3 regions of the Pontibacillus salicampi genome follow, and region 3 is predicted to be linked to each of the others. Evidence: predicted binding sites of a transcription regulator. Region 3 holds the regulator's gene; each other region holds the start of a gene.

Region 1 (11,109 bases), on a different contig from region 3:
ACAAAGAGGAAATCGATACTATTTACTTTACATCCCATATGGATACAGTTGTTCCCGGAAACAGCGTTAAGCCATCCGAAAAAGATGGCTATATCGTAACTGATGGTACAACTATTCTTGGTGCAGATGACAAAGCGGGTCTCGCTGCAATGCTAGAAGCGATTCGGACTCTTCAGGAAAATCATATCGAGCACGGAGATATCCAATTTATTATTACGGTTGGAGAGGAATCTGGATTGCGCGGAGCCAAAGCATTGAATCCAGACTTTCTTAAAGCGAAATACGGCTATGCATTAGACAGTGATGGTCAAGTTGGTAATATCGTAGTAGCTGCGCCGACACAGGCAAAGTTGAATGTAATTGTAAAAGGGAAAACTGCTCATGCTGGCGTAGCACCCGAAAAGGGCGTCTCCGCTATTACAATGGCTGCGAAAGCGGTCTCCAAAATGCCGTTAGGACGAATCGATGAGGAAACTACAGCGAATATAGGTCGCTTTGAAGGCGGACAAAAAACGAACATAGTGTGCGACCATGTAGAAATTCTAGCTGAAGCTCGTTCTCTTATTCCTGAAAAAATGGAAGAGCAAGTGGAGAAGATGAAAAAAGCATTGCATGAAACAGCAGAAGAAATGGGCGGAAGCGTAGAGGTAGAAGTGGATGTTATGTATCCAGGCTTCAAACATACAGAAGGGGAGCAAGTGGTAGAGGTAGCTAGAAGAGCAGCCAAGAAGATTGGCCGTACTAGTGAGCTGCTACAAAGTGGCGGAGGAAGTGATGCCAACATTTTTGCTGGTCACAACATCCCAACAGTGAATCTATCTGTAGGCTATGAAGAGATTCATACAACAAATGAACGGATGCCCATTGATGAATTAGTTAAAACAGCAGAGCTGGTAACATCCATTGTGGAAGAAGCAGCAGCAGAGTAACATAACAATCCATCTATAAAATTTGAATGGGAAATTAATAGAGAAAACACACACCGTAACTAAGTTGCGGCTTGTCAGGCTGTCGAGAAAGTCTCGACAGCCTTATTTACTTCTTTTTACTTTCATTATTCACCGCGTTAATTTGTTATAATAGTTATATATTCTCTAACGAAAGGTGATTCGATGTTTCAATCCAAAAAAGAGCGTCAAAATGAAATCGAAATGGTCACGATTGAAGAGCTTGTTCCTGAAGACCATCTCCTCCGTAAAATCGATCGGTACATAGACTTCTCCTTCATTCCAGAAAAAGTGCGATCTTACTATTCCGAAGACAATGGTCGTCCCTCACTTGATCCTCTTGTAAAAAGAACTGCATGGGCTGCGTTATTGTCGCCTGCGCGGAAAAGAAAATGTGCGCGAACAGGCGTTATTGACAGCTGCCTGTCAGAACATGAAGAAGACTGCCCTTCACCTATCAAGGGTGTGTTAGGTGAAGGAGAGTCTTTTTCGGTGAAGGGCTGGCAAATACCAGGAGGGCTTTGTGGAGATTTCTTATAACAGTATCCTTAGCCTTGTCCATCACGGTAAAAAGTCCCAACATACGTTCGTGTCAGTTTCCTTGTCCCTAGATGGAATCTAAAAAAGCTAATACTATTGGTTCAAATTAATCTAAAAATATTGAAAATTCTTACAAATAAGGTATCCTATAGTTAATACTAGGAGAAGGGTGATGATATGGAAGAGGTAAAATCACTGATGGAGCTGTGGGAAGCATACAAAGTGGCGATTCTGGTTAGTTTAGTGGGGGCGTTGATAGGGCATTACAAACGAAACTCCTGTATTTTATTGCCGATTGTTAGCTTAGACTATAAATTTAAAGATTTTAAGAAGCTTAAACGGAAATCTTACTCAACCATCGTAAGAAGTGTCATGTTTGTGCTTACAACATTGAAGGCGTTCGTATATTTTATATTGTTTCTAGTAGGAGTTCGTTTTGGTGACAATAAAGATACAGACCCTATCTTATTTGAGTTAGGTGTGTTAGGAGATTTGATTATTGGAGTTGGGGCAGGTGTGATTGCCCAAAGTACCATTACAATGTCAGGAACACACAACCAGCTTTCGGTTGTTGTCACTGCATTACTAGCAGGTTTCGCGGGATTATCTTATATTCAAAAGTTCCAAAAGGACTCACTGGATGGTGTAGGAAAAGAATATAAAGCTAAATTGGCAGACACAGAGGAATATATTACTTCTGACATAAAAGAAGATGCGTCAAATGAGGTGGCTGCCACAAGAGAAAAAGTATAAGTAAAGGGAAGAGGTCATGTATGAAGGTACGTTTAACGTCAAAAGAGAGATGGCAATTAGAGCAATTGCTAGAGATATTAGACAATCCACATGAAGCCATTGCCAAACGCAGATTGGCCAAAACAAAATTTGATATGCTTTATCGTAGAGCCGTAAATAGAAATATACAAGAAAAACAAATAGAAGCAGAGCAGAATGGGGTGGCCGTTTGCATGTATGAAGGGGAAGAAAATCCTTCCAATTAGCTTATGTTGTTTCAACATACTACATTTGGAAGGATTTTTTTAATGGCATGCGTTAGCAGCCATCAGGACCGCAAGACATCCCCGTTTCTGGATTTTCTATCGCATCTTTTTCTTTTTGTGCATCCACCATACGCTGCAATTGCTCAACAGGTTGAGCGCCTACTGTTTTGTAGTCACCATATACATAAGTGGGTACGCCTGTAATACCAGACTGATGAGCATCTCGGATGGAAGATTTCAGTTTATTAAAGTATTTATCGTTACGCAGAGCTTGACTAAACTCATTTGTATCCAACCCTACCGTGCGAGCAATATCTTGTAGTACTTCCTCATCATTAATATCTCGTGCTTCCAGCCAGTACGCTTTAAATACTTCCTCGCGATAATCAGAGCCTTTCCCTTGCTCATCTGCATATTCAAATCCTAATAGTGCCTTACGAGATTCGCTGGTTACATCTGTTAATACTTCCGGCTTCATATCAATGTCGTATTTTTCTGCAAGCATTTTTACATTTTCATATGCTTGTTTCATATAGGCATTGTTTGGATCAGGCTGACCCTCTGGGTGGAGTTCAAATTCTCTCCATTCAATTTCCATTCCAGGATTCTGCTCCTGTAAACGCTCTGCATTCACTTTGCCAATGTAGCAAAATGGGCATATAAAATCAGAATAAATAATTAGCTTATTTTCAGACATTCCATTAACCTCCTTTGATTACATACCAACTGGTAGGTACGTGAGAAATATACCACGTATCTTTCCTCTGTAGCAATCACAATGCTCAAGAGAAAGTACGTATGTCGTTATTACGACTGGGAGTATGGTACAATAATATTAGAACCTATGTTCGTGAAAGGAGGGGGGGTTATGTCAACTTGGTATCCTAAAAAAGGGCGAGTTATTTTTCATGTGGATATGAACAGTTTTTATGCCTCTGTCGAAATAGCAAGAAATCCTGAGCTAAAAGGAAAGCCCTTAGCTATTGCCGGAAATCCGGAAGAAAGGAAAGGAATTGTGGTCACCAGCAGCTATGAAGCTAGGGCTAAAGGTGTAAAAACAACCATGCCTTTATGGGAAGCCAAGAAGCTTTGTCCAGAGCTTCTTGTGATGCGTCCCAATTTCGAGCGGTACCGGGAAGCATCACGAGAGATTTTTCAAATCTTAGCTGACATTACTCCTTATGTACAGCCAGTTTCTATTGATGAAGGATACATGGATATTACTGAATGCAGTCAGCTTGGTACGCCGCTTGACATTGCTCAACAAATTCAGAATACCATTTTTGAGCGCTTGCAATTACCTTGCAGTATCGGTATCGCTCCGAATAAATTTTTGGCCAAGATGGCTTCCGATATGAAGAAGCCAATGGGAATTACCGTTCTTCGCAAACGGGATATATCCCTTAAGCTATGGCCATTGGATATTGAAGAAATGTATGGAGTTGGAGCAAAAACTGCCGAGAAATTACGAGCCATTAACATAAAAACGATAGGAGATTTAGCAACCGGTGACGTTATGCAGTTAAAAGGTCTTCTTGGTATAAATGGTGAGCGTTTGCAAAACCGTGCCAATGGACAGGATAATCGTGCTGTTGATCCAGATGCAGTATCAGAATTTAAAAGTATAGGTAATTCAGCAACATTGCCTCAGGACACTACGGATGAAACAGAAATAACCAGTATGCTAAGGAATCTCTCCCAAAAAGTAGCGGATCGAATGGATCGAAAGCAAGTCATATCGAAAAACATTCAAGTTATGATTAGATACGCAGATCGACGGACGATTACTCGCAGTAAGCAGCTGCCAGAATTTGTTGAAAAAGTAGACGAAATTTATCACTATGCAGTAAAGCTATGGGATGAAAATTGGAATCAGGAGCCTATCCGTTTACTAGGAGTCACTGCACAAAGCTTTATAGAAAAACAACAAGCAGGCATGCAATTAAATCTGTTTACGTATGAGGACGAGGTAAAGAAAGAGCCATTATATTCAGCTATTGATGAACTTACTGAGAAATATGGAGCGAACCCCTTCAAGCAGGTAAAAGAAACTAATCAGAATAACGTTACGACGAGCTATCAAAAGGACTTTCTGGATGACTATAAAAAGAAATAGTTTAAGTGAAGAAGAGTTGCACCGTAACATGTATCTGTCGTTACGACTCATTCGGATAAGTGTTTTGATCAAAATGTGTAATAGTGAAAAGGTGGAGTGTCCATTTACATAGAGTCTCTCCCCGGGTGATCAAAGGAGTGGTCGGCTTACGAATACCGAGTTAAAAAAACATCCATACTATGTTCTAGTAATTCCAGAGCATGGCTGTATAGACTTATATTGCTTTTAATAGGGTATGCTTATCTCTTGGTGTGGTGGTGTTTATGTTTGTCTGAAAGAAACAAGGTAATGCATCTAGTTATTCATAAAACGTAATGTAAGTACAAAGTTACATATTCCAGAACAAGGAGCCATCTAATAAGCGCATATTAGGATGGTTTTTTTGTATTCCGATTCCCCACCAGGCACTCATATGAATAATTTGAAATAAATTAAAATATATATTTCAAAAGGATTGTAATCGAATGGAATTTGCTGTACGATTTACATATAGAATTGAAATGATGAAACTATAATATTTCAAAAAATCTTATTGGAGATGAGCGTATGGGGATCGAGTTAACAAATGTAAACAAAGTGTACAAAAGCGGTGAAGTCGAGGTTCATGCGTTGCGAAATGCTTCTTTACACATTCCTGATAATAAAATAGTAGCCATTTTAGGACCTTCTGGTTCCGGGAAATCTACGTTGCTAAATGTAATTGGTGGAATTGATCGTCATGATAGTGGCACCATTTCTGTAGGTGATTATATGTTAGATGAAATGAAAGATAAGCAAGTAACTGAGTATAGGCGCCATGCGCTAGGATTCATATTTCAGCAGTATAATCTCATTCCTACCTTAACGGTGTCAGAGAACGTAGAAGTAGGAAGTCAGCTGAGTAAAAATCCACTCGACCAAAAGGATATTCTTGAAAAAGTGGGGATGTGGGATAAGAAAGATAAATTCCCTTTTCAGTTGAGTGGAGGGGAACAGCAGCGGGTGGCCATTGCTAGAGCCCTGGTGAAGAATCCAGCTTATTTATTATGTGATGAACCAACTGGTGCTTTAGATGAAGAGACAGGGAAGAAAATTTTAACCCTATTAAAATATGTTAATGAAACATACGGTACAACGGTTTGTATTATTACTCACAACAATGGCATCGGAGAAATGGCACATACGGTAATACGTATGAAAAGCGGTGAAATTATGGATAATTACTTTAATGAACAACCTCTCGCTCCGGAGAAGGTGAGCTGGGTATGATGTTACGGAAGAGTGTTATCCGTCAAATGAAGGAAAAGAAGCTTCAATATATGGGGGTAATTGTCCTATTAGCCATTTCTATATTGTTATATGTAGCGTTATCCATGGCAATTACGACAATGGAAACCAGAAATGAAGAGTTTAAAGAAGCCTATAATCAAGAAGACTTTCATTTCATTGTTTCTGAGCAAGTAGAGGGGAGTCAGCTCTCTACATGGGAGGAAGAATTTGATGTAACACTTGAAAAAAGAATGTATACTGATTTGGACTTTGCGAACGATACAACACTTCGGTTACTGGAAGTGAGTAATCATGTAAACAAGCCATATATTTCTAAAGGAGAAATGCCGAAAAAGGAAAAGGAGATAGCTGTTTCTCCAGTATTCGCAAATACACATGATGTAGAAGTAGGAGATACTATCTCTCTTGGAAAACAAGAAGTAACGGTGACAGGCTTCATGTACCTTCCAGATTACATTTATATTTTGGAAAGAGAAAGTGACCTCATTAATGACCCGAAGTTGTTTGGTATTGCCATAGGTTCAGAGGAGACGATTAATAATCTAGGAAGCAATGTCATTACACAGATTTCTGCAGATAAAGCAAGTAAGGAAGAAATCGAAGAGTTCAAGGACAATTTGACGAGTACCCATACCCTCCTAAAATGGCTGGAGGCAGATGACAATCCTCGAATTGAATTCGTTGAATCCGAAATAGAGGGCTCGAAAGCAGTAACGACAACCTTACCATTATTCATTTTAGCCTTATCGATTATGATGGCTGTAATGATCCTTAAGCGTAGAATGGAAATGCAACGAAAAGAGCTTGGAACATTAATGGCTCTAGGATATCGTCGTCAGGAGCTGCTAAAATTATATATGACCTTTCCTGTCGTCATCGGACTAGTAGGCACCATCGTTGGTATCATCGCAGGGGCAGCCTTTTCCATCCCACTAACAAATTTATATACTACTTATTACAACCTACCGAGTCTCTCATTTTTCGATTGGGATATAACGGTGCTCATTATAGGTTTTATTATTCCAAATATATTACTGCTTGCCATTACGTATTTTGTAATCAGGAAGCCGCTGAAACAATCACCTTTGACGCTCTTAAGCCCAAAGGATATGTCTACCGGTAAAAAGTCTATGCTAGAAAAACTACCTATTTTCCAAAAAGGGTCCTTCTTAACTAGGTTTAGGCTGCGCTTGATGATTAGAAGTAAAACTAGAGCCGTATATATATGGATTGGGGTAATGTTTTCTACTATCCTGCTTATGTTTGGTTTCGTTACTTCTACAGCTATGAGTGACTTAGTCGATTCTACGTATAAACAAATATTAACATATGATTATGCTGTCCATTACACCACGTTGCAAGAAAGTAATACCGAAGAAGCAGCAAGCCCTTTTACGACAAATGAGGTGTCTGTAACCAAAATAGGGGATCAAGAAGAGGATGTTGATTCAAGTATTACACTATATGGAATGGAGCCTGAAACGAATTTAATTCAACTGACAAATGAAGCAGATGAAACCGTAAATATGGTTACAAAAGAAGGCTTCGTAATTAGTCAGCCGTTAGCTACCATTTTAAATGTAGAAGCGGGAGATACCATTACAGTCGAAAATAGCGTAAACAATCAAAAGCTTGAGAAAGAAATAGTCAGTATAGCTAAGCTATATATTGGAAATTCCATATACTATCAGAAGGAACAGGTAAATAGTTTCTTTGGTTATCCCGAAGAAGCCTATACTGCTAAATGGACTAATAAAGACCCATCTGATGAACAAGATGTACTCTTTATTGAGAATAAACAAGATATAATTGAGAGCTTTGAAAGTACATCTAGTTTAACAAGATATGCTATTTTAGGTATTTCTGTATTTGCCTTCTTCATTGGTGTTGTCGTTCTCACATTGATTACTAATTTAATAGTTGAGGAAAATTCCCCTTCCATTTCTTTATTCAAGGTAATGGGATATATGGATAAAGAGATATCCAAGCTAATCGTCAATGTGTACACACCGATAGTGGTATTAGCCTATATTGTTTCTGTACCTATTGGAATTGTAAGTATTGATCAAATGATGGCTTCATTAGTAGAGCAAACTGGATTTTCCTTTCCGGTGCAATTGAGCTGGTATATGGTTGTGGTGGGATTTGCCATTATCATGCTCACTTATTACGTTTCTTTAGCATTCTCTAGAAGAAAGCTCAAACAGGTCTCCTTACAAGAAGCATTGAAGAAGCAGCAAGATTAGCAGAAAGGAAACTCCGTTCAAAATATGAACGGAGTTTCTATGTAAAGGCTATACTCCGAAATACATGTAGATAACAGTAATCCTTCCAGTTTTACAAGCAATGGGGAGCATATCTGAAGTGAATATGTTGTTCTGAATTTGACCACATTGTATTTGTAAATTAACTATTTACAAAATTTATTGAATATTAGATAATATATAAATATTAAAATGCGATGAAGAGAAGAGTAGGTAAAAGTAATCTTTTCCAGAGAGCTCCGCTTGATTGGTGAAAAGGAGTAAGGATTTATTTACTGAAGCAAGCCTCAGAGCTTCACACTGGAACTTTTATAAGGGATAGTGTGACGGGATCTCCCGTTATAGAGATAGGGTATAAACAAATTTTATTTGTCGTACCTAATAAGATTAATATGGTGACATATTAATAAACTGGGGTGGCACCGCGATGTATTTCTAATCTCGTCCTCAAGACAAAATGTCTTGGGGGTGAGATTTTTTATTTTGTTCAAAACGTTAAGTATTTAGGAGGAATCTAATTGCGTTTTAAAACATTATTAGAAAAATGGCGGTTTCCATCCATCTTATTATTGAGTATCGGTATTTCAAGCGTAGGTAGTTGGGTTTATTTTATAGCTTTAAACCTTATTGTTCTCAACCTAACAGCATCAGCTCTTGCTGTTTCTGGATTGTATATTATAAGGGCTCTATCAACAGTGTTTACGAATGTTTGGTCAGGAAGTCTGATAGATCGTATGAACAAGAAATATCTCATGATAGCACTTAATTTCATTCAAACAGTGCTTATTGCATTATTACCTTTGTTTTCTTCTTTAGCTTATATTTATTGTATGACCTTTATTATCACGATGGCTAGCTCTATGTATCACCCAACATCTATGACTTATATCACGAAACTAATACCAGAAGAACAAAGAAAACGATTTAATTCTTTACGTAGTTTGCTTGATTCGGGAGCTTTTTTGACGGGGCCAGCTATAGCAGGAATGATGTTTATGATTGGGACACCTAATATGACTATTTATATTAATGCAATTGCCTTATTTTTATCGGCATCTATTACAATAGGAATGCCTAATGTTGAATCGTCTACACAACTTGCTAGAGCATCAGGAGGGAAGTTATCTGTTGAATTATTGAAAGAGGATTGGAAGATTGTTATTAGTTTTAGCCGTAAGTATTCTTATATTATGATGATTTATTTTCTATTTAGTGCCATGCTCGTTATGATGACAGCTACGGATTCATTAGAAGCTGCATTTGCCACTCAGATCCTTTCTTTATCTGAAGGAGAATATGGTATGTTAGTTAGTATTGCTGGTGCGGGGGTATTAGTAGGCTCTTTAGTAAACACAATCACTGTTGAAAAAATCCCTACCTCTTGGCTAATTGGTATGGGTTCAATGATAACTGCAATAGGATATATGGTCTTTACATCATCTAATACATTTTTAATAGCCTCTGTAGGTTGTTTCGGACTGTCATTTGCTACTGCCTTTGCTAATACAGGTTTTTATACCTTTTATCAAACAAATATACCTGTGGATGTTATGGGAAGGATAGGAAGTGCTTATAGTTTGGTCGAAGCCTTACTTATTATCGTATTCACTGCCATTTTTGGTATTGTCTCTGACCTGATATCTATAAGATTTGTTGTTGTTTCCGGAGCTTCAATCATGCTTATTGTATCAGTTGTACTATTGCTCTACACTGTTCATCCTTCGAAATTAAAGTTTTATCAAGATGTGATAGCAAAATGAAAGTATGATAAATGTCTTTAAATAAACCAACTCCAATGAACCAGCTACGGGTTATTCCAGAAAAGGGAGCGATTGTTGAGTAACTAAGGGAATCCACGCTGTTGGCGGGGTTCCCCTTTTTTTATCTCATTTATCAACAATAACCTTTAACATAGCTTTTTTATAAATACGATAATATTCCTCTTATACAATAAGTTGACTGCAAAAACGACGGTTCCGTTCGCCTATTACGGCAAAGGTATGGCCTGGAAAATGGGAGACTCCCGCTGAAAAATGGATGAGCCAAGACCCCACAGGAAAATGGTGGAGTTTACTCCATCATTTTTCGAGGAGGCTTGGCCATTCATCAGCAGGAAAGCGAGCGTTTTCCAGGCCATACCTTTCCCTGAAAAACGGATAGGACCCATCACTGAAAGGCTTAGGGTGGATAGGTCTTGGAGCAATCTCATCCTATCTATAATATATAAAAAATGTAAAATCTCCTTAATTTTTGTAGGAATCTCCCTTTTAACTGGTTTTTCCTTTATAATAAGTAGTAAATGATTTCTTTAGGGGATGGTTACGTGAATATTAATATTCAGTTGTGGCAGCAATTTGCACAGCTTCAAGCTATACGAAACATAGGAACTAACAGCCCTTCTTCTGATATGGGTGTATCTTCTTTGTTTTCCCAAATGCTTACAAGTGAAATGTCAAAATCTCCATTACCAACGACCCAAATTCCTACTGGAGCAGCTCCTGCGTTGCCTTCTATGCCAACTGCATCTTATTTGTCTATGAGCTCACCCAATAACACTGGCTCTGAATCTATACAGTCATACATAAACACGGCGGCGAGGGAGCATAATGTTGATCCCAATCTTTTACACGCCGTCATTAAACAAGAATCGAATTATAATCCCAATGCCGTCAGTAAGGCGGGGGCAAGCGGCTTGATGCAGCTAATGCCTGCCACTGCAAGAGGGCTAGGCGTTGTAGATATTATGGACCCACAGCAAAATATTAATGGGGGAGCAAGGTACCTGCGTCAAATGCTGGATAAATATAATGGAGATACGGAGCTTGCTCTTGCAGCATATAATGCAGGTCCTGGCAATGTAGAGAAGTTTGGGGGAATCCCACCGTTTGAAGAAACAATGGCTTATGTTCCAAAAGTGATGAATAACTATAACAATAGTAATGCTTAATGGTTATAAAAGGAAAACAGGGGTATAA
Region 2 (11,109 bases), on a different contig from region 3:
TCAAGACATTTTGACCGTAACTAGTACGATATTTCAGTCTTCCTAGAATCTTCACTAAATCTGGATGAAGTCCGTGAACTCCAACCTCGAACGTCGTCTGCTCTCCCACTTCACGTATATATTCATCAACTTCCCGGCGAGATTTCTCCACCATCTCTTCAATACGTGCAGGATGAATGCGTCCATCCTGAACCAGTTTATCAAGGGCAATACGAGCAATCTCTCTTCGAATTGGATCAAATCCAGATAGAATGACAGCCTCTGGCGTATCATCAATAATGAGATCAATTCCTGTTAATGTCTCTAACGTACGAATGTTTCGGCCTTCTCTACCAATAATACGGCCCTTCATTTCATCGTTAGGCAAATTCACAACAGATACTGTCGTTTCCGTAACATGATCTGCAGCACAACGCTGCAATGCGAGAGAGAGGATATTTTTAGCTTTCTTATCCGCTTCTTCCTTAGCTCTATTTTCAGCTTCCTTGATCATTAAGGCGGATTCATGAGATACCTCTTGTTCCACACGGTCTAAGATGACTTGCTTCGCCTGGTCTGTCGTGTAACCGGAAATACGCTCAAGCTCAGACTGTTGCTTCTGTTTCATTTCTTCCACTTTGCTTTCCGTTTCTTCAATTTGTTGTTGTTTTTCTGTTAGCGATTCTTCCTTCTTCTCTAACATAAGCTCTCGCTTGTCCAGCGTTTCACTTTTTCGATCCAAATTCTCTTCTCTTTGCATCAAACGGCTTTCTTGCTTCTGAAGTTCCATTCGGCGTTCTCGAATTTCGTTCTCCGCTTCTTGACGAGTGTTGTGTGTTTCTTCTTTGGCTTCAAGTAATGCTTCCTTCTTAGCAGCTTCAGCATTACGATGCCCTTCATCCACAATCTGTTTCGCCAATTCTTCTGCACTTGAAATCTTCGCCTCTGCAATGGATTTCCGAATCAGATAACCAACAACAATACCGACGAGGGCAAGCAAAATGGAGATGATGATTTGAGTTGCTCCCATACGTTCACCTCCTCTTGCTATTAAATTGTCCACATACATGTGTGTCGGCATGTACTAAGATGTTTCATTTTCATTTTTGAAGGTAAATAGTTAAAACATATCTTGTATAAATTTAAGAAAAATGAAAATTATACATATTAATTTTAAGCTTGACTATGCGGATTGTCAAGGAAACGTCAAATTTAAACCCTCGCCGACATGAACTCGGCGAGGGTTATTCATATCCATTACAAATCTAACGAGTCTTGGTTTTCGTCTTTTCCATCCTTAGCACCTTTTCCACTAGCTTCTTCTTCCGGTTGATCATACATGCTGTAATGCTGACGAATCTTGTCATTGATTTCCTGAAATACCTGTTCGTTCTCCTGAAGGAATTGTTTCGCATTCTCGCGTCCTTGTCCCATTCGATCCCCGTTATAGGAATACCAGGAGCCGCTCTTCGTCACAATATCTAAATCTGTACCCATGTCAAGAAGCTCACCTTCGTGAGAAATTCCTTGACCGTACATGATATCTACCTCAGCTTGTTTAAACGGAGGAGCAACCTTGTTCTTTACGACCTTAATTTTCGTTTTGTTTCCGACCATTTCGTTCCCCTGCTTTAACGTTTCAGCACGACGCACCTCAAGACGGACGGAAGAATAGAATTTTAATGCACGTCCTCCTGGCGTAGTCTCAGGATTACCGAACATGACACCTACTTTTTCACGAATCTGGTTAATGAATACTGCTGTTGTATTGGATTTATTAATAGCCCCGCCTAGCTTCCGCAGAGCTTGAGACATTAGACGAGCTTGCAGACCCACGTGAGAGTCTCCCATTTCGCCTTCTATCTCTGCTTTCGGCACAAGTGCAGCTACAGAGTCAATAACAATCATATCCACAGCACCGCTTCGCACAAGAGCCTCGGCAATTTCTAGAGCCTGTTCTCCTGTATCTGGCTGAGATAATAACAGCTCCTCAATATCCACCCCTAAAGCACGTGCATATACAGGATCCAAGGCATGCTCTGCATCAATAAAAGCCGCTTGTCCGCCTTGACGCTGGGCTTCTGCAATAGCATGAAGTGCTACTGTGGTCTTACCAGAGGATTCCGGACCATAAATTTCTACAATACGGCCTCTAGGGTAACCGCCTACTCCAAGAGCAACATCTAATGCTAAAGAGCCACTTGGAACTGTGCTGACACGTTTGTTCGCTTGCTCCCCTAATTTCATAACGGAACCTTTACCAAATTGCTTTTCTATTTGACGGAGCGCTGAATCCAGCGCTTGTTTACGATCACTCACGTTATATCCCCCTTGAAATTCTACTACATCTATCATACCTTTTTTTAAAGGATTTGCCAACTAAAATGCGAATAAATGTTCGTAATTATTACAGTGTAATCCTATCGTATTTTTCCTTTTTTGTACAGGGTAAACTATAATAATAGGGTACAATGTACGTTGAAAAAAACTTATTTCAAGTAATGGTACAACAGTTCGAAACCTTTCTTTACGCTTCTTTGCCGTATTTCTTCTCTGTCTCCATGAAAGTGAAACTTCTTCGCAAACGGCTGCTCTCCGTCTTTGTATATACCAATATACACTGTACCAACAGGCTGCCCCTCTACCGGATCAGGACCAGCCACACCGGTAAAGCTAATACCAATGGAACTATTTAACTTGTTTGCTATATTTACAGCCAGGTTTACCGCACATGTCTCGCTCACGGTTCCATATTCATTTATTATTAGCTTCGGAACCTCTAACACCTGTTCTTTTACAGCAGTGGCGTAACACACTACGCCACCATTGCATACACTGGAGGCTCCCTGTTGAGAGACCACCTGATCAATAAACCTTCCCCCAGTAAGGCTTTCTGCAGCTGATATAGTTTCCTTTTGCTCCTTGAGCATATGAAAGACGGTACTTTCTAATGTATCATCGTCTTTTCCATAGCAGTACATGCCAACTCTGTCTAATACAGATGCTTCTGTATGATCGATTAACTTATTGGCTGCCTCTTTCGTCTGTGCCTTAGCGGTAATTCGTAATGCTACCTCCCCTTTAGCTGCCAAAGGAGCTATGGTTGGGTTGGTTTGCTGGTCTAATAAATCCTGTAAATCATGAGCTAAATGTGACTCCCCAATACTGATAAACCGCAGCATTCTCGATTGTATGGTATCCTCTAAAGAAAAGTGAGAGCGTATTAGCTCAAAGCCTCCGTCATCCATAATCGCCTTCATCTCTCTTGGCACTCCAGGGAGGAAGATCCAAGTGGTTCCTTCGTTCGTTACTGCAAAGCCCGGAGCCATCCCTACATGGTTGGACAATATGGTAGAACCCTTCAGCATCCTTGCCTGTCTTCGGTTATTAGGCGTCATTTGGCGATTATTCGCTTCAAAATATGCTTCTATATCACGAAGCGCCTCGTGCTCTTCTTCAATAGATAGCCCAAGCACTTCTGATGCTACCTCTCTCGTAACATCATCATCGGTTGGTCCAAGTCCACCTGTAACAATGACTATATCTGACCTCCCATTCGCCTGTTCCATTTGATGACGCATTCTTTCCTCATTATCACCAACCACTCCGTGGAAAAACACATTTACGCCCATGTCTGCAAGTCGTACAGAAAGCCATTGAGCATTTGTATTTGCAATTTGTCCTAGCAAAAGCTCTGTCCCTACTGCTAGTATTTCTGCTTTCACTTGTTTTGCCATTACTTAGATCCCCTCATTACATGCCAATTTTTCATAAAGTATTCAATTCCAGAAATCACGGTAATAATCATTGCTGCATACAGTGCAATCGTTGCAAATGGGAACGAAACAAAAGAGAATGGGAAATTATGCAATAACAGCGCAGAAGTAGCAACAATTTGTATCCACGTCTTCAACTTTCCCATTTGGCTTGCCGCGAGCACAATTCCTTCACCAGCAGCGACAAGACGTAAGCCAGTTACTGCAAATTCGCGGCTAATGATTAGTATTACTATCCATGCTGGTGCTGCACCTAGTTCTACTAAAGAAATAAGAGCAGCAGACACAAGTAATTTATCTGCCAATGGATCTAAAAATTTCCCTAAATTGGTTACCAAATTATATTTTCTTGCATAATAACCATCCACCCAGTCCGTAGTCGCTGCAAGGATAAATAACACTGCTGCTGCCAGATGCGATATCGGCAAGGACTGACCACCTATATCATAACTGCCCCAAGCAAATGGTACAGATAATAATATAACGATTATTGGGATTAAACAGATACGGGATATGGTAATTTTATTTGGTATATTCATTTTTCTTTCCTCCAATATTAAATCTCCTACCTAGAAGAGAAAAGAGCCATCCTGTAAAAAGATGACTCTGCTATGTTGTTACTCTGATGATTTTGTGACTTTAACCACGAACTTTTGGAAAACGGTTTTGTTTGCATCAACTGGATAGTCCACTTTCTGACCATTTACTTTCATAGTAAGATCAGGAGCATTTCCTACTTTTATATAAATCTCCTTTTCATCAGAAAGATCAAACTCTTTTGGACTATTATTACTGTTTAACTCCTGTTGGTAAAACGCTTTGCCTTTTCCGTTTTTTACTTCGAGATAACTTTTGGCATTATTGCCTGCAGCTTCAAAGCTTATGTTAATGTTGTCAGGGTTTGTCAGCTCATACGTATGCTGTGGAACATTGCCGGAACCCTTCTCCACTAATTGTAAACTCTTTTCGCTATCCGATTCATCCTTTTTCTTTTCTTCCTCTTTCTTATCCTTATCATTTGTTTGCTGCTCATCTTCTTTATTATCTTCCTCGGAAGACTTATCGTTATTCGCATCCTGTTCCTTCTTCGCAGAATCCTCTTCGGAATCGTCAGCACCCTCATTGGATGGATTGTCTCCACCATTCCCTTTATCAGCACTGGATTCTTCATTTTTCTCATACGTGACTTGCTCACCGGCACCAGAATCATCCGTTTCAGCACCAGAATTGTCATTATTCATGGTTTGCTGATAGAAGAAAACAGCCACAGCAATTATACCGACAATAAGTAATCCGATAATAAGCTTTGGAAAGACAGATGCCATAGCAGAGGTTTTGTTCGATTCCTGATCCTTATGCTTTTGTACACGGGTATATTGTACATATTCTTCATCACTAGAGCTCGGTAATTCTGACGTATGCTCCTCCATTAGCGCCTCTGCATCTAGCCCCACAGCTTCTGCATATTGACGTATAAAAGCTCTTGTATAGAATTTTCCGGGCATAATTTGAAAATTTCCTTTTTCAATTGCCTGCAGGTAACGCGTTTGAATCTTTGTTTCCTTCTGAATATCATCTAATGATAAACCTTTTGCTTCTCTTGCTTCTTTTAGTCGAGACCCAATTTCCATTAATTAACACCATCCAATTTAAAAGTCAAACATGGAAAAGCCCTCATCTTGTTCAAATTCTGGCTTGTCAATCGTTTCATAGGTTATTTCCTCATCCTGGGAATTGCGTAATTCAATAATATAGTCAAAGTCATCTAGTTTGTACTCAGTAGATCGAACAAACATATCTGGATGTTCTACCACTTTTGTAGCTGGAAGGCGCATAATTTCGCGTACTAGCTGCCAATGCTTTTCATTAGCCCGTTTAGTGGAAACAATCCCATCTAGAATATACACATTTTCAGTGGAAATTTCATCTTCTATCAGCTGATTACGAATGGTTTGCTTTAGCAGTGTACTGGATACAAACAGCCATCGTTTATTAGCAGAAACACTGGCTGCAACGATGGATTCGGTCTTTCCTACTCTTGGCATCCCTCGAATTCCCACCAATTTGTGCCCTTCCTTTTTGTATAACTCTGCCATGAAATCGACTAATAAGCCTAAATCTTCTCGAACAAAACGAAATGTTTTCTTGTCATCAATATCACTATGTATATACCGCCCATGCCGAACTGCTAGACGATCTCTGAGTTTTGGGCGACGGAACTTTGTTATGCTGATAGTATCCATCGTTTCCAATATCGATTGCAGACGATTGATCTGTTCATCATTTTTACATAATAACAGCATCCCTCTTCGGGAATCCTCTACTCCGTTAATGGTAACGATGTTGATAGAGAGCATTCCTAACAAGGAAGAAATATCTCCCAACAGTCCAGGACGGTTATATTGAATTTCATACTCTAAGTACCATTCCTGTTTTTCCATATCACTACTCCCTCCCTCATAAGCCCTATACAATAAAAAAAACCTGGCAATTCAAGGTTTATTAGCATACATACTATTTCTATAATAAATGATTTTCAAAGGATGATAAAGGATAATATCAGCTTATCTGAAATCAATTTTACATTTATTAATAATATTCTCCAACCATTAGCTTACATGACTGTTTTCATTGAAACATGCACTATACAAAAAAACAAGAGGACGAAGCCCTCTTGTTTATTTTGTACCTTCATTCTGAACTAGTTTCACCATCATATTGGCAATTGTATGCTGTTCTTCTGGAGAAGCCACATTCCAAAGGTCACGCAGAACTGCTTCCTGATCATTTTTAGCATCTACTTGCTTCGCCAGGTAGTCACCAATTTCATAAGCAAGATCGGAAACTGCTCTATCTTGCATTCCATCGTGCTGAGCCTGATGAAGACGATCCCCTAAAAAGTCTTTCCACGTTTCGAAATTGTCGAGTACAGACATGTATTTTCCTCCTTCGTCAATCAAAACTTACATCATTATGATTTGACAGGGAGGATGCTTTTATTCATGCTGAAGTGAAAAGTTTCCTAAGCTCCGCTCCATGCACCGTTCATATTCAGCATCTGACCATTTACATAGTTGGAGGCAGGTGATGCCAGAAATAAAGCGAGAGATGCGACTTCTTGCGGGGTACCGAATCGACCAGCAGGGATAGCATCTAGCAGCTCTCTTTGCTCTTTCTCGTCAAACATATCATTCATCTTCGTATCAACATACCCGGGTCTTATGCCATTGACTGAAATACCACTGGGTGCTGCTTCCTTAGCAAGCGCCTTGACAAAGCTATCCTGCGCTCCTTTAACAGAAGAATATAGCACTTCACAGCTGCCGCCAACCTCTCCCCATATCGATGATATAACAATGATGGATCCAGATTTACGGTTCAGCATCTCTGGCAGCAGATGATTTGTCACCATCCAGGGTGTCTTTACATGCACATGATACAGGGAGTCCATTTCTTCCTCTGTAGCATCCTGAAACAGCTGAACTAGGCTAGTTCCGCTAGCAAATAGCAGCGTATCTACTCGGAAGGAAATTTGCTGCAAAAGGTTTATTATGCCATCTCGATGAGAAAGGTCCGCTTGAATCGTTTGAAGAACAGCATCGTCCTCTCGCTGCTTCAACCAATTCGTTATAGATGTACTATTCTGATGATAATGTAGGAGCAGCTGATACCCCTCGTCAGCAAATGCTGTAGCTATTGCATTTCCTATAGCACCACTAGCTCCTATTATTAAACAATTTTTCTTCATATTATCTCCCGATTAATCATTAGAAGGACGGATTTCGGTTACCGCAATTCTTTCCTCGTCAATCCATTCACGTAAATGATTCTCAACGTCTTCCTTCGTTAGTTGTTCAATAGCTGGAAGTACCTGGAACAAATCAATCCCTAAATGACGATATTGTACAAACGTAGTAGCGATAAACTCCAAGGAGTTCATAGAACGCAGGAATTGCCCAATACGTTTCCTCTTCATGCGTTCAAACTCTTCCTCTGTGAGCGTACGCTCCTTTAATTGATGAAGCATTTCTTTAACACGAGCTTGGAATTTTTCTGGTTCCCTCGTATTACCACCTATGATAGTGAAGCCGAATGTTTTATCAATATGTGTCTCATAGGAAAAGCTATCATCGATAAGATCCTCTTTGTAGAGCTGCTCGTAAAATTCGCCGCTCTTGGAGAAGAAATGGTCTAGCACCATGCTTTTAATCATATCCATTTGAAGTATATTGTTCTCATTCAAATAATCAATATCTTCCTTCATGCCTACTAAGCATTTAGAAACCGAAACAGGCATCTCGATAACCTTATGCTTCTCTGCTACCGCTTTCGGTTCATCAGGATACGAACGGTTCAAATCTTCAACAGGCGCGAATTCTTTACTATGCTGGTTTTTCTCAATGAGCGCCATCATCTCTTCAGGATCAAAATTCCCCACCATAAAATAGGACATGTTGGAGGGATGGTAAAAGGTATTGTAGCACGTGTACAGATCTTCCTTCGTAATATCCTGAATAGAGTTAACCGTGCCAGCAATGTCTACTCTTACTGGATGATGGGTAAATAAGCTCTGAATGGTTCCAAAAAATGCACGCCAATCCGGTTGATCATCATACATACGAATTTCTTGTGCGATTATACCTTTTTCTTTCTCAACAGACTCATCAGAAAAGTAAGGGTCTTGCACAAAATCTAATAATGTTGTTGCATTTTCTTTTACATTACTAGTTGCCGAAAACAAATATGCTGTACTTGTAAAAGATGTGAATGCATTGGCTGATGCCCCTTGCTTCGTGAAATCCTGGAACACATCACGGTCTTCCTTCTCAAACAATTTATGCTCTAGAAAATGGGCAATACCTTCAGGTACGGATACTTGTTTCTTCTCGCCGAGTGGTGTAAAGACTTGATCAATGGAACCATATTCTGTCGTGAAAATAGCAAACGTCTTCGCCATTTCCTGCTTCGGAAGCAAATACACTTTCAAACCGTTATCCATTGTTTTTTCATAAATGGTTTCCTGTATTTGATCGTAGTGTGTTTTATTCATATTACTCATTACGCTTCGCCTCCCTCTTGTTTAGTAAGGAAGTAGGTAGTATCAAGGTGTATTTTGTTTGCAACTTGAATGACTTCGTCTTTTGTAACCTTCTTCACTTCTTCTATCATCTTATCTGGGTTAACGTCTACTCCGGATAATACTTGATGATATAGTACTTCAATTAAACCGTGCTGGCTATCCATCGTTTCCAGAAGCTGATTTACAATTAAACTTTTCGTTTCTTCTACAGCATCTGTCGTAAAGTCCCCAGCCTTCATTGCCTGCATTTGCTCTTGGATAATATCCTTGGCCTGGTCATAGTCATTCGGATCAATACCACTAAAGACAAGCAATAACCCTTTATGACTTTCAAAACGAGAAGCAGCATAGTATGCCAGACTGTGCTTCTCCCTAACGTTCATAAACAGCTTCGAGGATGGGAATCCACCAAACAGCCCATTAAAGACCTGCAGCGCATAATAATCGTCATCACCGAAAAGGATATTAGTTCTATAGCCGAAGTGCAGCTTTCCTTGCTGTACATTCTCTTTATCAACTATTTCCTTAGGTTCTTGAGGAGCATCCTTCAGAGGGGAGGCATCAGGGTTTTTAATATGCTTCGCTTCTCTTTCAAACAGGTTTTGCACCATCGTACTCGTTTGTTCTTCGTCAAAATTCCCAAGCAAATATATATCCATTGTATCTTCTGCAAGCATTTGCTTGTAGTAATCGTACAATGTGCTTCCATCAATCTTTGGTAAATCCTCTTCATACCCATGAACATGGAAGCGATAAGGTTCTTCATTACACATTTCATCTAACAGCCTCGTGTTAGCGTAGCTCATTTTATCGTCTTTTAAAGATTTTATTTTTTGAGTTAACGTTTGTTTTTCACGATCTACAATGGAGGTATCAAGACTCTCGTTCTCTACCTTCGGATGAAAGATAATTTCCTCCAGCATTTTCATCCCTTTTTCCAATAAGGCAGAGGTACTGTTTAAATACTCATCATTTGCGATTTCCATACGGAACGTCATAACATGGTGCTCTCCTTTTTTGGAAGCATCAACGCTAAGTACAGCACCGTATAAATCATCCAGAGCGGTTCGAAATGACCTTGCAGTTGGATAATTTGTAGTAGCTTGCTGCAAAACATATGGTAGTAATGCCCTCTTTGTAATGGTTTCTCGCGTTAAAGGGGCCTTGAATTTTATAGCAATCGTGTTGGTTTTATACTTCTTACTTGGAACGATATGTAAGTCGTATCCTTTTCCCTCATATCGATTTTCCATAACACGTGTCATTCTATTGTCCTCCTTTATATGACATATTCTTTTAAGCATAGCATTTCTAGTTGAAGAAAAACTATCCAATGAATACGCATTCTTTGATTTTATCGTATTTTGGGCGCTAATGCTAACAATAGGTAACAACTCAAAAGAAAACCTCCAAAAACAACATTTGGAGGTCATGACATAGTGATTATTATGCTCTTTTTCGTAGAACATGGAAGCCGAACTTATCGGCACGAAAATAATTGCTGGAATATAAAATCGGTTCATCTTGAGAAGTATAATGCATTTGCTTTAGTAATAGCAGCGGCTGGTCTGGGTCACATTTCAATATGGAAGAAATCCTCTCCTGATAACCAACCGGTTCAATAAATGTAACAGCATAATTAATGACCTTATTACTATAATGCTCCAGCAGTTGAAAGATGGATCCTTCTTTGTGAAGGTATTCAAGAGGGAGTAATTCTTCTGGAATTTTATCAACACAATATACGACAGGTTCTCCATCAGCTGTACGAATTCGTTCTATTTTTGCTAGTGGACCAATGTCCTGATCCTGGAATTTAAGGCTGTCCTCTTCCGTAGCCGCAACAACCTCTGTAGACAAATATCGGCTGCCGGGCTCCATGCCTGCCCTAGATATCATATCCGTCACACTAAATAGCTCTTCAATTCCTGAAGAAAAGATGGGTTTGGCGTTAACAAAGGTACCTACACCGTGCCTTCTTGTAACGACATTTTCTTCCTCTAAAATACGGAGTGCTTCCCTTAATGTCGCTCTTGATACCCCTAACAGTTTAGACAATTCAAATTCAGAAGGTAACTTTTCTCTTTCTTTATATAAACCGCTTTCAATATCCCTTTTCAATTGATCGATTACTTGTAAATATAAATGGCGCGTATCTGTTCTTATACTCATGGCTGTTCACTCCGTGAATTAAAACTTATAAAGATATCTGACATCTGACGTTTCACACGTTATCTCGCATTTACTATACCATTTTTATCAAATATAATAAAT
Region 3 (11,109 bases):
GAGCGGTTCAAGCTTTGGTGGAACAGCCTTGGTCGTATTGGCATCATTCGCATTCCCACCGAAGGTTTGGTATCATATATTCATTACAGGTTGTGTAAAAGTATAATGCTAAAAGAGGGATTTTATGGATCAACAGGAACGAGTGCTTATTGCAGCATGCCAATTACCAGGAAAAGATGAGGAACGATTCCAGTCGTCTTTAGAAGAATTGGGTTCTTTAACAGAAACCGCACACGGTGTGGTGGAAAAAATTATCACGCAAAAACGACAAAGAAGACACCAGGCCCTTTATATGGGGGAAGGTAAAATACAGGAAATACAGCAATACATAGAGGAGATGGAGATTGACCTCGTTATTTTTAATGACGAATTAACTCCGGGCCAAATGAATAATCTTGCTGATTATTTAGATGTCAGAATAATTGATAGAACCCAGCTTATTTTAGATATATTTGCCCAACGTGCACACACAAAGGAAGGTAAGTTACAAGTAGAGCTTGCGCAATTACAATATATGCTTCCCCGTTTATCTGGACAAGGGAAAAACCTGTCAAGGCTTGGCGGAGGAATTGGAACGAGAGGACCTGGTGAAACAAAGCTTGAATCAGATCGCCGCCACATTCAGCGTCGAATCGATGATATAAAAAGACAAATTCAACAGGTTGCTAACCAACGACAACAATATAGGAAAAGACGTAAAGAAAATAAAGCATTCCAAATTGCTATTGTCGGATATACGAATGCTGGGAAATCCACGCTGTTCAATCGAATTACTAATAGTCAGTCGTTTGAAGAGAATCAATTATTTGCAACGCTTGATCCTTTAACGCGTCAGATTAATTTACCAAGTGGTACGCAGGTGTTGTTATCAGATACCGTTGGCTTCATTCAGGATTTGCCTACTACCTTGATTGCTGCCTTTCAATCAACGCTAGAAGAAGTGACAGAAGCAGATTTCATTGTTCATATGGTTGATGCGTCTCACCCTGACCATATACAGCATGAACAAACGGTTCATAAGCATTTGAAGGAATTAAAGGCAGATCATCTACCGACGCTTACCGTATATAATAAGAAGGATTTACTGGATGAGCAATTTATGCCGGTATCTCTTCCTGCAATTACGATCAGCGCGCATGATCCTATTGATATCAAACGATTATTCGCTAAAATAGAAGAAGTATTGAAAGAAGAATGGGAGCCCTTCCAAACATATGTGAATCCTTCAGAAGGGGCATACCTCCATCGGATTACCCGCCACTCGATTGTTACAGACCGGGATTTTTTAGAGGAAGAGGAGCTGTATATGATTCGAGGGTATATACATCCGGAGCATCCTATCTATCAGCAGATAAGACAAGAGAAATAAAGGGGAACCACTATGATACACAATCAAGATACGCAGCGCTTAGCTCAAGAAGCGGAGCAGGATATTCGATCCATTCACGAGGCAATAAATCAATTAGTAGAACGAAACCAATCACGAGTTTTAACAGCATTCCAGGAGGAGCAGGTAAGTGACAGCCACTTTAACCCAACAACAGGTTATGGCTATGACGATTTTGGCAGAGAGAAGCTTGAAGCAGTCTATGCTCGAATTTTTGGTGGAGAAGATGCTTTAGTTCGACCGCAAATCGTCTCGGGTACGCATGCTATAACGGTTACCCTTTTTGGGTTGCTTCGCCCAAATGATGAGCTGCTTTACATAACAGGCCGCCCTTATGACACGTTAGAAGAAATTGTAGGGGCAAGGGGGTCTAATAACGGTTCATTAAAAGATTTTCATATTGGATATGAGCATGTAGAGCTAACGAACAAAGGAACAGTGGATTATCAAAGGGTAAAAGAGGCTATGACTGAATATACGAAAGTTATTGGGATTCAGCGTTCCAAAGGGTACGCGGACAGACCTTCCTTTACAATGAGTGAAATAAAGGAAATGATAGAGTATGTAAAGCAAATCAATCCAAATGTGATTGTATTCGTGGACAACTGCTACGGTGAATTCGCCGAAGATACTGAACCTCTTCATGTAGGAGCAGATATTATCGCAGGCTCCCTAATTAAAAATCCAGGAGGCGGCATTGTACGAACGGGAGGATATATTGTAGGGAGTGAGTCGCTCGTAGAACAGTGCGCCAACCGATTAACTGCTCCAGGTCTTGGCAAAGAAACTGGTGCAACATTAAACACTTTGCAGGAAATGTTCCAGGGTATTTTTCTAGCTCCTCACGTAGTGGGCGAAGCTATGAAAGGGGCTGTGTTTACGTCTAGATATTTAGAATTATTAGGCTTTCAAACCTCTCCTCGGTATGACGCACCACGCACGGATTTGATACAGTCTGTTACCTTCAACACTGCCGAGCAGATGATTTCCTTCTGCCAGGAAATTCAACAAGCATCACCAATTAATTCTCATGTAAAGCCCTATCCAAGTGCTATGCCCGGCTATGAAAATGATGTAATTATGGCTGCAGGAACGTTTATTCAAGGTGCAAGCCTAGAGTTAACAGCTGACGGGCCAATTCGTGAGCCCTATATGGCGTTTGTGCAGGGTGGTTTAACCTATGCTCATGTGAAGCTGGCGATTAAAGCGGCTGTGCAGAAAATAGCTCAAGCAACATAGAACAGCTTCAGGCTGTTTTACGAGTAAAATGTAAGCGTTTCCCTCTATTGGTTGATTATCCCTTGTAAGCTGGAGAGGTTGGGTATTCCTCGTTATCATGATTTATGTCAAAAAACCTAACATAGATTGACAGATTTAAAAACATTGCATACAATTAAAGTATAGCAAAGACAGCAAGGGAGGGACAGATAACGATGAATGATGATACGCGAAGAACAATGCCGCTTTTCTCAATCGGAATTGTAAAATCGCTTACAGAATTATCTGCCAGACAGATTCGTTACTACGAAGAACATCATTTGATTCATCCTGCAAGAACAGAAGGGAATCGAAGATTGTTTTCGTTCAATGATGTAGAGCGCCTCCTTGAAATTAAATCGCTTATTGAGAAAGGTATTAATCTTGCTGGCATTAAACAAGTGATGGAACTGCAACATCCAGAGCCAGAAGAGTCCTTTACAGCTGAAGAAATTCAAGAAGCTCAAGAGGAACTGTCAGAAAAGGATTTACGCAAAATGTTGAAAAATGAAATATTCCAAGGTCATCGCCATGGAAAATCTTCGTTGCGTCAGGGAGAATTATCGCGATTCTTCCATTAGATATACTATTCTATATAAATTTACACTTTGGGAGGAATTAGTGAATTATGGCTTCGAAATTTACGAGAGAACAAATTTGGAAAAAGATTGAAGAAGAAAATGTGAAATTTATTCGTTTACAATTCACAGATCTTCTAGGCACTATTAAGAACGTAGAGATTCCTGTTAGCCAGCTGGACAAAGCACTGGATAACAAAATGATGTTTGACGGTTCTTCTATTGAAGGATTCGTTCGTATTGAAGAATCCGATATGCTATTACACCCGGACCTCGATACTTTTGTGGTATTCCCTTGGACATCTGAAAAAGGGAAGGTAGCTCGTTTTATTTGTGACATTTGCAATCCTGATGGCACACCATTTGAAGGATGTCCTCGCTATAATTTAAAACGGAATTTGAAGAAAATGGAGGAACTCGGTTTCTCTGCGTTTAATCTCGGAACGGAGCCGGAATTTTTCCTCTTCAAACTGGATGAAAAAGGCGAGCCGTCGATGGAGCTGAACGACCGTGGTGGATATTTTGATCTTGCACCGACAGATCTTGGGGAAAACTGTCGTCGCGATATTGTGTTAGAGCTTGAGGAAATGGGCTTTGAAATTGAAGCATCTCACCATGAGGTAGCACCTGGTCAGCACGAAATTGACTTTAAATACGCAGATGCTGTAAAGCACTGCGATGATATTCAAACGTTCAAATTAGTAGTAAAAACCATTGCAAGGAAGCATGGATTGCATGCAACCTTTATGCCAAAACCGTTATTTGGTGTAAATGGTTCGGGGATGCACGTAAATATGTCCCTTTTTACTAATGGAGAGAATTCCTTCTTTGATGAGAATGGTGACCAGCAGTTAAGCAAAACAGCTTATCAGTTTATTGCGGGTGTTATAAAGCATGCAACGAACTTTACTGCTGTGACTAATCCGACCGTTAATTCCTATAAACGTCTCGTACCTGGATACGAAGCTCCATGCTATGTTGCATGGTCAGGGCAAAACCGTAGCCCGCTTATTCGTATTCCAGCATCCCGTGGCATGAGTACACGTATCGAGGTTCGTTCTGTTGACCCTGCTGCGAATCCATATCTAGCCATGGCAGTACTATTAGCATCAGGTCTGGATGGTGTGGAGAATGATTTACAGGCACCAACACCAGTAGATCGTAATATCTACGTAATGGATAAAGAAGAGCGGGAACGTAATGGTGTACAGGATTTGCCTGCTACGCTTGCTCAAGCGCTTGACCTCTTGAAACAGGATAAAACAATGGTCGACGCTTTAGGTGAACACCTATATGAGCATTTTATTGAGTCAAAAGAGATCGAATGGGATATGTTCCGTACACAAGTTCACCCTTGGGAACGTGAGCAGTATCTATCCACTTATTAATACTATTTTTATTTTAATATGTAAGGAGCTCTTGATGTTTTACGATCAAGGGCTCTTTTCATGCTTTGCATCAGTAACTTATTAATACTTAGTAGCAACTCCGAACAATATGAAAGAGCATAATCCATAATTCAAGGACACGGGATAAGAAACATGATTTACCAAAGCATGGCAGAATTGTAAAATGTAAAAGAGAGGAGGAACGATATGCATTTGGAAAGTAAGTATTTAATTAGATGGGGAATACCTGGCTGGATTGTTATCTTTTATGGTGCTGTACTTAATAGGCTCTTAGCATACAAGCCGATAACCTATAATAACGTGCCGCCACAGGAAGTAATTGTTGCCTTGCTTACGGCCGTTTCGATTGGAGTAATTGCAGGTTATCTAGTGCATCAGATTTATTTTGCGATGGATTGGATTCTATTAAATCGCTCTAGACAGGTGTCAGAGGAAATACTATCAGAGCTTAGCGCTGTTGGTATTGCTATTGAGGAGGATGCCATAGAACGAAAATACTTCCAAATAGAGTATATGTGGCAAAGTGCTCTTGCAAATGTTAAGGAAAAACATAAAATGGATTATTTGGCTGAACGGTATGCTTATCTATTAACCAGGACACATGAGCTTGGGATTCTTCAATTATCGTTGATTATCTGTTTAGCCATTTCCTGCTATTATCTGTTTGCTGGAACAAACGTAGTGATAGCATTTCTATTCTTATTAGCGAATGTAATAACCTGTTTCTTGGTCACTCGTTCCAAAACGTATTATTCTAAAAATGCTCAATACTTTATGACGAATGTATTGAAGGATTTATTGCACGAACAAAGAAGCAGCAGCTAATCGATACATAGGTAGGTAAACACTCATTGATGAGGTTCGTCAGCCTCTTCTTTCTAGTTACTATTACCTCATGATTTATGGGGGTTTCTAGGTCTTAGAAGAGTATGGAAAAGATTTCTGAAAAAACACCCTGATGGTATTTCCATCAGGGTGTTTGTCATTACATCGTTTATGGTTAGTAATTAGTGAATATTTCGATACAGCCCGACAACACGTCCTAAAATAGAAATGTTTTGTACGATGATAGGTTCCATCGTAGCGTTTTCTGGCTGCAGTCGAATATGATTGGATTCCTTGAAGAACCGTTTTACAGTTGCTTCTTCATCCTCTGTCATCGCAACGACAATATCACCGTTTTGAGCAGTTTGCTGTCTTCGTACGATGACCATATCTCCATCTAAAATCCCTGCTTCAATCATACTTTCACCTTGAACAACAAGTACAAATACTTCATCATCCTGGGTCGCCAGTGTGTCTGGTAACGGGACATATTCTTCAATGTTTTCAATTGCTGTAATCGGCATGCCTGCAGTGACCTTACCAATGACAGGAGCATAGGTCGCCTCTCCTCTAGGGATTTGGTTTGCACCTTCCTCCTCTAATTCTAGTACTTCAATTGCTCTAGGCTTAGTAGGGTCACGTCGAATGTATCCTTTTTTCTCTAATCGTGCCAGGTGACCATGCACTGTAGAACTAGATGCAAGGCCGACTGCTTCGCCAATTTCACGAACGGAAGGCGGATATCCTTTTTCTAGTACACGATCTTTAATGAAATCTAGTATTGTTTCCTGCCTTTTCGATAGTTTTGTCATATTCACTACACCTCGTACATATTCTTTATTACCTACATTGTACCACGCTTGGTAAGGATATACAAACATTCGTTCGCAAAAATAGTTGACAAGAACGGATGTTCGTATATAATAGAATACAGAAGCGAACAAAAGTTCTTATCGGAGGGGATCATATGTTTCAAAATCTATCAAAACTAGACATTGCTTATATTCTATTATTTGTGGCGAGCTTGGGATTTATGTATTATGCTATGGTGACGAGTTAATAGACTTTGAGTAATTCGTTAAGTTAGACGGAAAGTAAGGAGAGCATATGAAAGCAGTTATTTATTGCCGGGTGAGTACAGAGAAAGAAACACAAGTATCATCTTTGAAACGACAACGACAGGAGCTTCTCGAACTAGCAGAAGCCAATGATTTCGAAGTAATAAAGGTAATTGAGGAGCAAGCGAGTGGATATGATGTGGAAAGAGATGGGATATTTGAAGTGTTAAGCCTATTCACCGCCGAGGAAGCGAATATGTTACTTATTCAGGATGAAACAAGACTAGGTCGAGGAAACACCAAAATAGCCTTGTTTCATCAACTGAATAAGCTAAATATCCCTATTTATTCTGTTGCTCATAATGGAGCGTTACAGCTTTCTGAGTCAGATTCTATGGTGCTGCAAATCGTTGGAGTTGTTGAGGAATATCAAAGAAAGATTCACAACCTGAAAATAAAGCGGGGAATGAGAAAGGCTATAGAGGAAGGGTATGATCCTTCTGCTAATCTTTCTAATCAACACCTCGCGAAGGGACGGGAAAAAAAGGAATTTCCAGTAGAGGAAGTAGTAAGACTAAGAGATAACGGGCTTACCTTCCATGAAATTGCTGCAACGCTAAGAGGAATGGGACATGATGTCTCTAAAGCAACGGTTCACAGGCGGTACAGAGAAGTTCAATTACTTGAAAAAAACGATTAATCACGTTATTATAAAGCATGCGCAAGGCAAGCATCGATATAAATCGAACTTGCCTTTTTCCAATGAGTCCACAAACGAAATAAGATGCTCAAATAGGTGAGAGGACAAGTTTTATCATAAAGGAGAATGTTTATGCTATCTCAAGACAAATTAGATCGTATTAATACACTTGCTAATAAATCTAAAAGTGAAGGCTTAACCAATACAGAAAAAGAAGAACAACAATCATTACGTCAGGAATATTTGAAAAATGTCCGTAAGTCATTTAAGAATCAACTACGTTCTGTGACAGTCATGGATCCAGAAGGTAACGATGTAACACCTGAAAAATTAAAGCAAGATAAAGAAAATCAAAAAAAGCACTAATGGCATCTGTTAGCCAGTAGAGTCACTATCCTGTTACAATAGTAGTTGTAGCGGGATTTTTTTGTATAATTGAATCCTTTTGTCACACCCTATAACGATGAGAAAGTCCCGTTGTGACATTCTTTTTGCAAGGACCACTTGTCACTAAACCCATTTCATTATAGGATTAAACTGATACATAGTTCGCCTCTTGCGACGAGGAAAGGAGTTTTATTATGGCACCACAAGTAGAACAACAATCTATTAATACTATCCGTACTCTTTCAATTGATGCGGTAGAGAAGGCAAATTCAGGTCATCCTGGTATGCCTATGGGAGCTGCGCCGATGGCGTACACGCTCTGGACAGAATTTATGCAGCACAACCCAAAGCATGCGAGCTGGTTTAACCGAGATCGCTTTGTACTATCAGCAGGTCACGGTTCTATGCTTCTATACAGTCTTTTGCATCTTTCCGGTTATAACGTAACGATGGAGGATTTGAAAGAATTTCGCCAATGGGGATCTAAAACGCCTGGCCACCCTGAATTTGGCCACACGGAAGGAGTAGAGGCTACAACAGGACCTCTGGGACAAGGTGTAGCTATGTCTGTGGGAATGGCAATGGCTGAAACTCATTTAGCAGCGAAATATAATAAAGAGCATTATCCTGTTGTAGATCACTACACTTATGCCATTTGTGGAGATGGAGATTTGATGGAAGGTGTCTCTCAGGAAGCAGCGTCTTTAGCTGGGCATCTTGGATTAGGGAAGCTAGTTGTCTTATATGACTCTAATGATATTTCCCTCGACGGCGATTTACATCGTTCCTTCACAGAAAATGTAGAGGATCGTTTCCAGGCATACGGCTGGCAAGTGCTTCGCGTGGAAGATGGTACCGATATCACTACTATCCGTGAAGCGTTAGCAAAAGCCAAAGCAGAAACAACAAAACCGACCTTAATTGAAGTGAAGACGGTAATTGGCTTCGGTTCTCCTAACAAATCCGGTAAATCTGCTTCTCATGGTGCACCACTTGGTGAAGAGGAATCTCAACTAACGAAAGAGCATTATAAATGGGAGCACGAGCCATTCCACGTACCTGCAGATGTGTATCAGGATTTTGCCACGAAAGTACAAACTCGTGGAGAAGAAGCTGAGCAGCAATGGAATGAGCTTTTCGAAAGCTATAAGGAAGCATACCCGGAATTAGGGGAAGAGCTTGCTAACGCCATGAATGGTGAGCTGCCAGAAGGATGGGAAGACAAGCTGCCAAGCTTTACTCCTGGAGAAGATAAACTCGCAACACGCGCAGCTTCTGGTGAAATGATAAATGCCCTATCTAAAGAAATCCCATATTTCTTTGGAGGAAGCGCTGACCTAGCTGGCTCTAATAAAACAACTGTAAAAGAAGAAGAAGACTTCTCAAGAAATAATTATGCAGGACGGAATATTTGGTTTGGTGTTCGTGAATTTGCTATGGCCTGTGCCTTAAACGGTATGGCTCTTCATGGAGGCCTAAAAGTATATGGCGGTACGTTCTTCGTATTCAGTGATTATTTACGCCCAGCCATTCGTCTATCTGCATTAATGGGTACACCTGTAACGTATGTATTCACACATGATTCGATTGCTGTTGGCGAAGATGGACCTACACATGAACCGATTGAGCAGCTGCCATCCCTTCGCGCCATGCCTAAGTTGTCTGTTATTCGTCCCGCCGATGGAAATGAAACTAGAGCAGCTTGGCAATTAGCATTGGAATCTAACGATCAGGCAACCGCTCTTGTTCTGACTCGTCAAGGGCTGCCTACTTTAGAAGGTACCAATTACGAGGGTGTGAAGAAGGGTGCTTATACAGTAAGCAAATCACAAAAGGAAACTCCGGATGCTCTGTTGCTTGCTTCAGGGTCTGAAGTGCAGCTAGCAGTCCGTGCTCAACAAGTTCTTCTTGAAAAGGGAATTGATACTAGTGTTGTTAGTATGCCTTCTTGGGATCGTTTCAAAGCACAGGATAAGGCGTATCAGGAAGAAGTCCTTCCTAGCACAGTAACGAAGCGTCTTGGCATTGAAATGGCTTCCCCATTCGGCTGGGAACGCTATGTGGGAATCGATGGTGATGTGCTTGGAATTGAAGAATTCGGGGCATCCGCACCAGGAGATACAGTGATGGAAGAGTATGGCTTCACTGTTGATAATGTAGTTGCAAGAGTAGAACGTTTATTCCAATAAAATGAATCAGTTTGATTTAGCCTCCGGCATTTACGCTGGAGGTTTTTTTGTGTGACCCATAAGTTTTTAGTTTCGACAAAATTTGTAGGAGATCATCTGCTAAAAATGACACATTTTTCAATCCTATTCGGTTACTATGGTTCTAATAGGGAGGGACAGGCTATGCGGGAGTATGTCATATATTGGATTAAAGATGAATTCTCTGTTCACTATTTTCATAAGACGAACGTATTGTTTCAATTTTTCCAAGAATGGCGCCAACATAGAGGGAGCTCTATATATGAACAGCAATTTCAAGAGATTACGAAGCCATTACCTCTAGAGATTCTAGTGCAGCATGTATCTAAGAAGATTCGTAAGCCAGTTGAACTGTCATTTCACGAGCAGGAAGCATCCTTCTACATTAACTATAAAGGTAAAACATTACAGCTTATTCAACAAAACGACCGGGAAGTTCGTTTCTATGCAGAAAGCTTACATCAGGCGGAAGAAATATTATTTAATACGCTGCGGACCTTTCATCCTTCGTTTTTCATTATAGATACAGCCTATAGTCATTATGGGTGGATTGCACCTATTAAAAAGCAAGCGATTTTATGACCGTGCTATTGTATTATCCCCCATGTTCTACTATAATGTTTGAGAGACAACATGAAGGAGGATATTGGTACGATGAGTACGATTTGGGTTATTGTTATTGCTCTCATAACTCTACTAGCTGGCGTAGCGCTAGGCTTTTTTATTGCCAGAAGGTATATGATGAACTATTTAAAGAAAAATCCACCAATTAATGAACAAATGCTAAGAACATTAATGATGCAGATGGGGCAAAAGCCATCGCAGAAGAAAATTAATCAGATGATGCGCGCCATGAATAATCAGCAGCAGCAAAAATAAATGTTTGTAATTGGGAATCCTTCTTCGCCACAGAAGAAGGATTTTTTATGCTTTGTGAAATAAATGTGAAGTTGGATTCGCTCACAAAACTGTCATAAAGAAAATAGGGTTAAACGATAGTAAGCATGTCTTTTTTTCATTACAATGAAATAAATTACTATTATTATGAAGTTGGAAGAGAAAGGGAGAATCACAATGGGAGATCTCACTATATTTTTAGCATTTGGAGCTGGATTTCTATCATTTATATCACCATGTGTGTTACCGCTTTACCCGGCATTTTTATCCTATATTACGGGAATGAGTGTAAATGAGATTAAATCAGAGAATGCTATGCTTAATAAACGAAGTATAATACATACGATTAGCTTTCTAATTGGGTTTTCAAGTATCTTTGTTCTACTTGGCTATTCAACTACTTT

What was found. The regulator LexA, encoded in region 3, represses DNA repair genes until DNA is damaged. The targets are predictions, from matches to a motif close to CGAACATATGTTCG.
Region 1: a site for LexA is predicted at 3,323-3,336, ahead of ACFFGV_RS04335 (DNA polymerase IV). Genes of this name have one in related genera too.
Region 2: a site for LexA is predicted at 2,367-2,380, ahead of recA (recombinase RecA). Genes of this name have one in related genera too.

The regions. Positions count from the first base shown of each region.
Region 1 is NZ_JBHLTP010000003.1:563,023-574,131, forward strand. It holds gene ACFFGV_RS04305 (M20/M25/M40 family metallo-hydrolase) at 1-929, shown strand, start outside; partial or broken gene ACFFGV_RS04310 (transposase) at 1,113-1,292, shown strand; partial or broken gene ACFFGV_RS04315 (transposase) at 1,294-1,419, shown strand; gene ACFFGV_RS04320 (hypothetical protein) at 1,665-2,240, shown strand; gene ACFFGV_RS04325 (hypothetical protein) at 2,261-2,485, shown strand; gene ACFFGV_RS04330 (DsbA family oxidoreductase) at 2,538-3,182, opposite strand; gene ACFFGV_RS04335 (DNA polymerase IV) at 3,354-4,601, shown strand; gene ACFFGV_RS04340 (ABC transporter ATP-binding protein) at 5,148-5,849, shown strand; gene ACFFGV_RS04345 (ABC transporter permease) at 5,846-8,116, shown strand; T-box leader at 8,323-8,586, shown strand; gene ACFFGV_RS04350 (MFS transporter) at 8,653-9,894, shown strand; gene ACFFGV_RS04355 (hypothetical protein) at 10,168-10,437, shown strand; gene ACFFGV_RS04360 (lytic transglycosylase domain-containing protein) at 10,464-11,081, shown strand.
Region 2 is NZ_JBHLTP010000009.1:229,653-240,761, reverse strand. It holds gene rny (ribonuclease Y) at 1-1,009, opposite strand, end outside; gene recA (recombinase RecA) at 1,237-2,298, opposite strand; gene ACFFGV_RS11530 (competence/damage-inducible protein A) at 2,469-3,716, opposite strand; gene pgsA (CDP-diacylglycerol--glycerol-3-phosphate 3-phosphatidyltransferase) at 3,716-4,294, opposite strand; gene ACFFGV_RS11520 (helix-turn-helix domain-containing protein) at 4,373-5,386, opposite strand; gene ACFFGV_RS11515 (DUF3388 domain-containing protein) at 5,405-6,196, opposite strand; gene ACFFGV_RS11510 (DUF3243 domain-containing protein) at 6,434-6,691, opposite strand; gene ymfI (elongation factor P 5-aminopentanone reductase) at 6,778-7,503, opposite strand; gene yfmH (EF-P 5-aminopentanol modification-associated protein YfmH) at 7,516-8,805, opposite strand; gene yfmF (EF-P 5-aminopentanol modification-associated protein YfmF) at 8,814-10,100, opposite strand; gene ACFFGV_RS11490 (GntR family transcriptional regulator) at 10,282-11,007, opposite strand.
Region 3 is NZ_JBHLTP010000012.1:164,629-175,737, reverse strand. It holds gene hflX (GTPase HflX) at 125-1,369, shown strand; gene ACFFGV_RS15600 (methionine gamma-lyase family protein) at 1,382-2,626, shown strand; gene ACFFGV_RS15595 (MerR family transcriptional regulator) at 2,821-3,225, shown strand; gene glnA (type I glutamate--ammonia ligase) at 3,273-4,610, shown strand; gene ACFFGV_RS15585 (BA5345 family protein) at 4,818-5,456, shown strand; gene lexA (transcriptional repressor LexA) at 5,639-6,268, opposite strand; gene ACFFGV_RS15575 (YneB family resolvase-like protein) at 6,564-7,214, shown strand; gene ACFFGV_RS15570 (DUF896 domain-containing protein) at 7,347-7,580, shown strand; gene tkt (transketolase) at 7,796-9,790, shown strand; gene sirA (sporulation inhibitor of replication protein SirA) at 9,953-10,390, shown strand; gene ACFFGV_RS15555 (YneF family protein) at 10,463-10,687, shown strand; gene ACFFGV_RS15550 (cytochrome c biogenesis CcdA family protein) at 10,883-11,109, shown strand, end outside.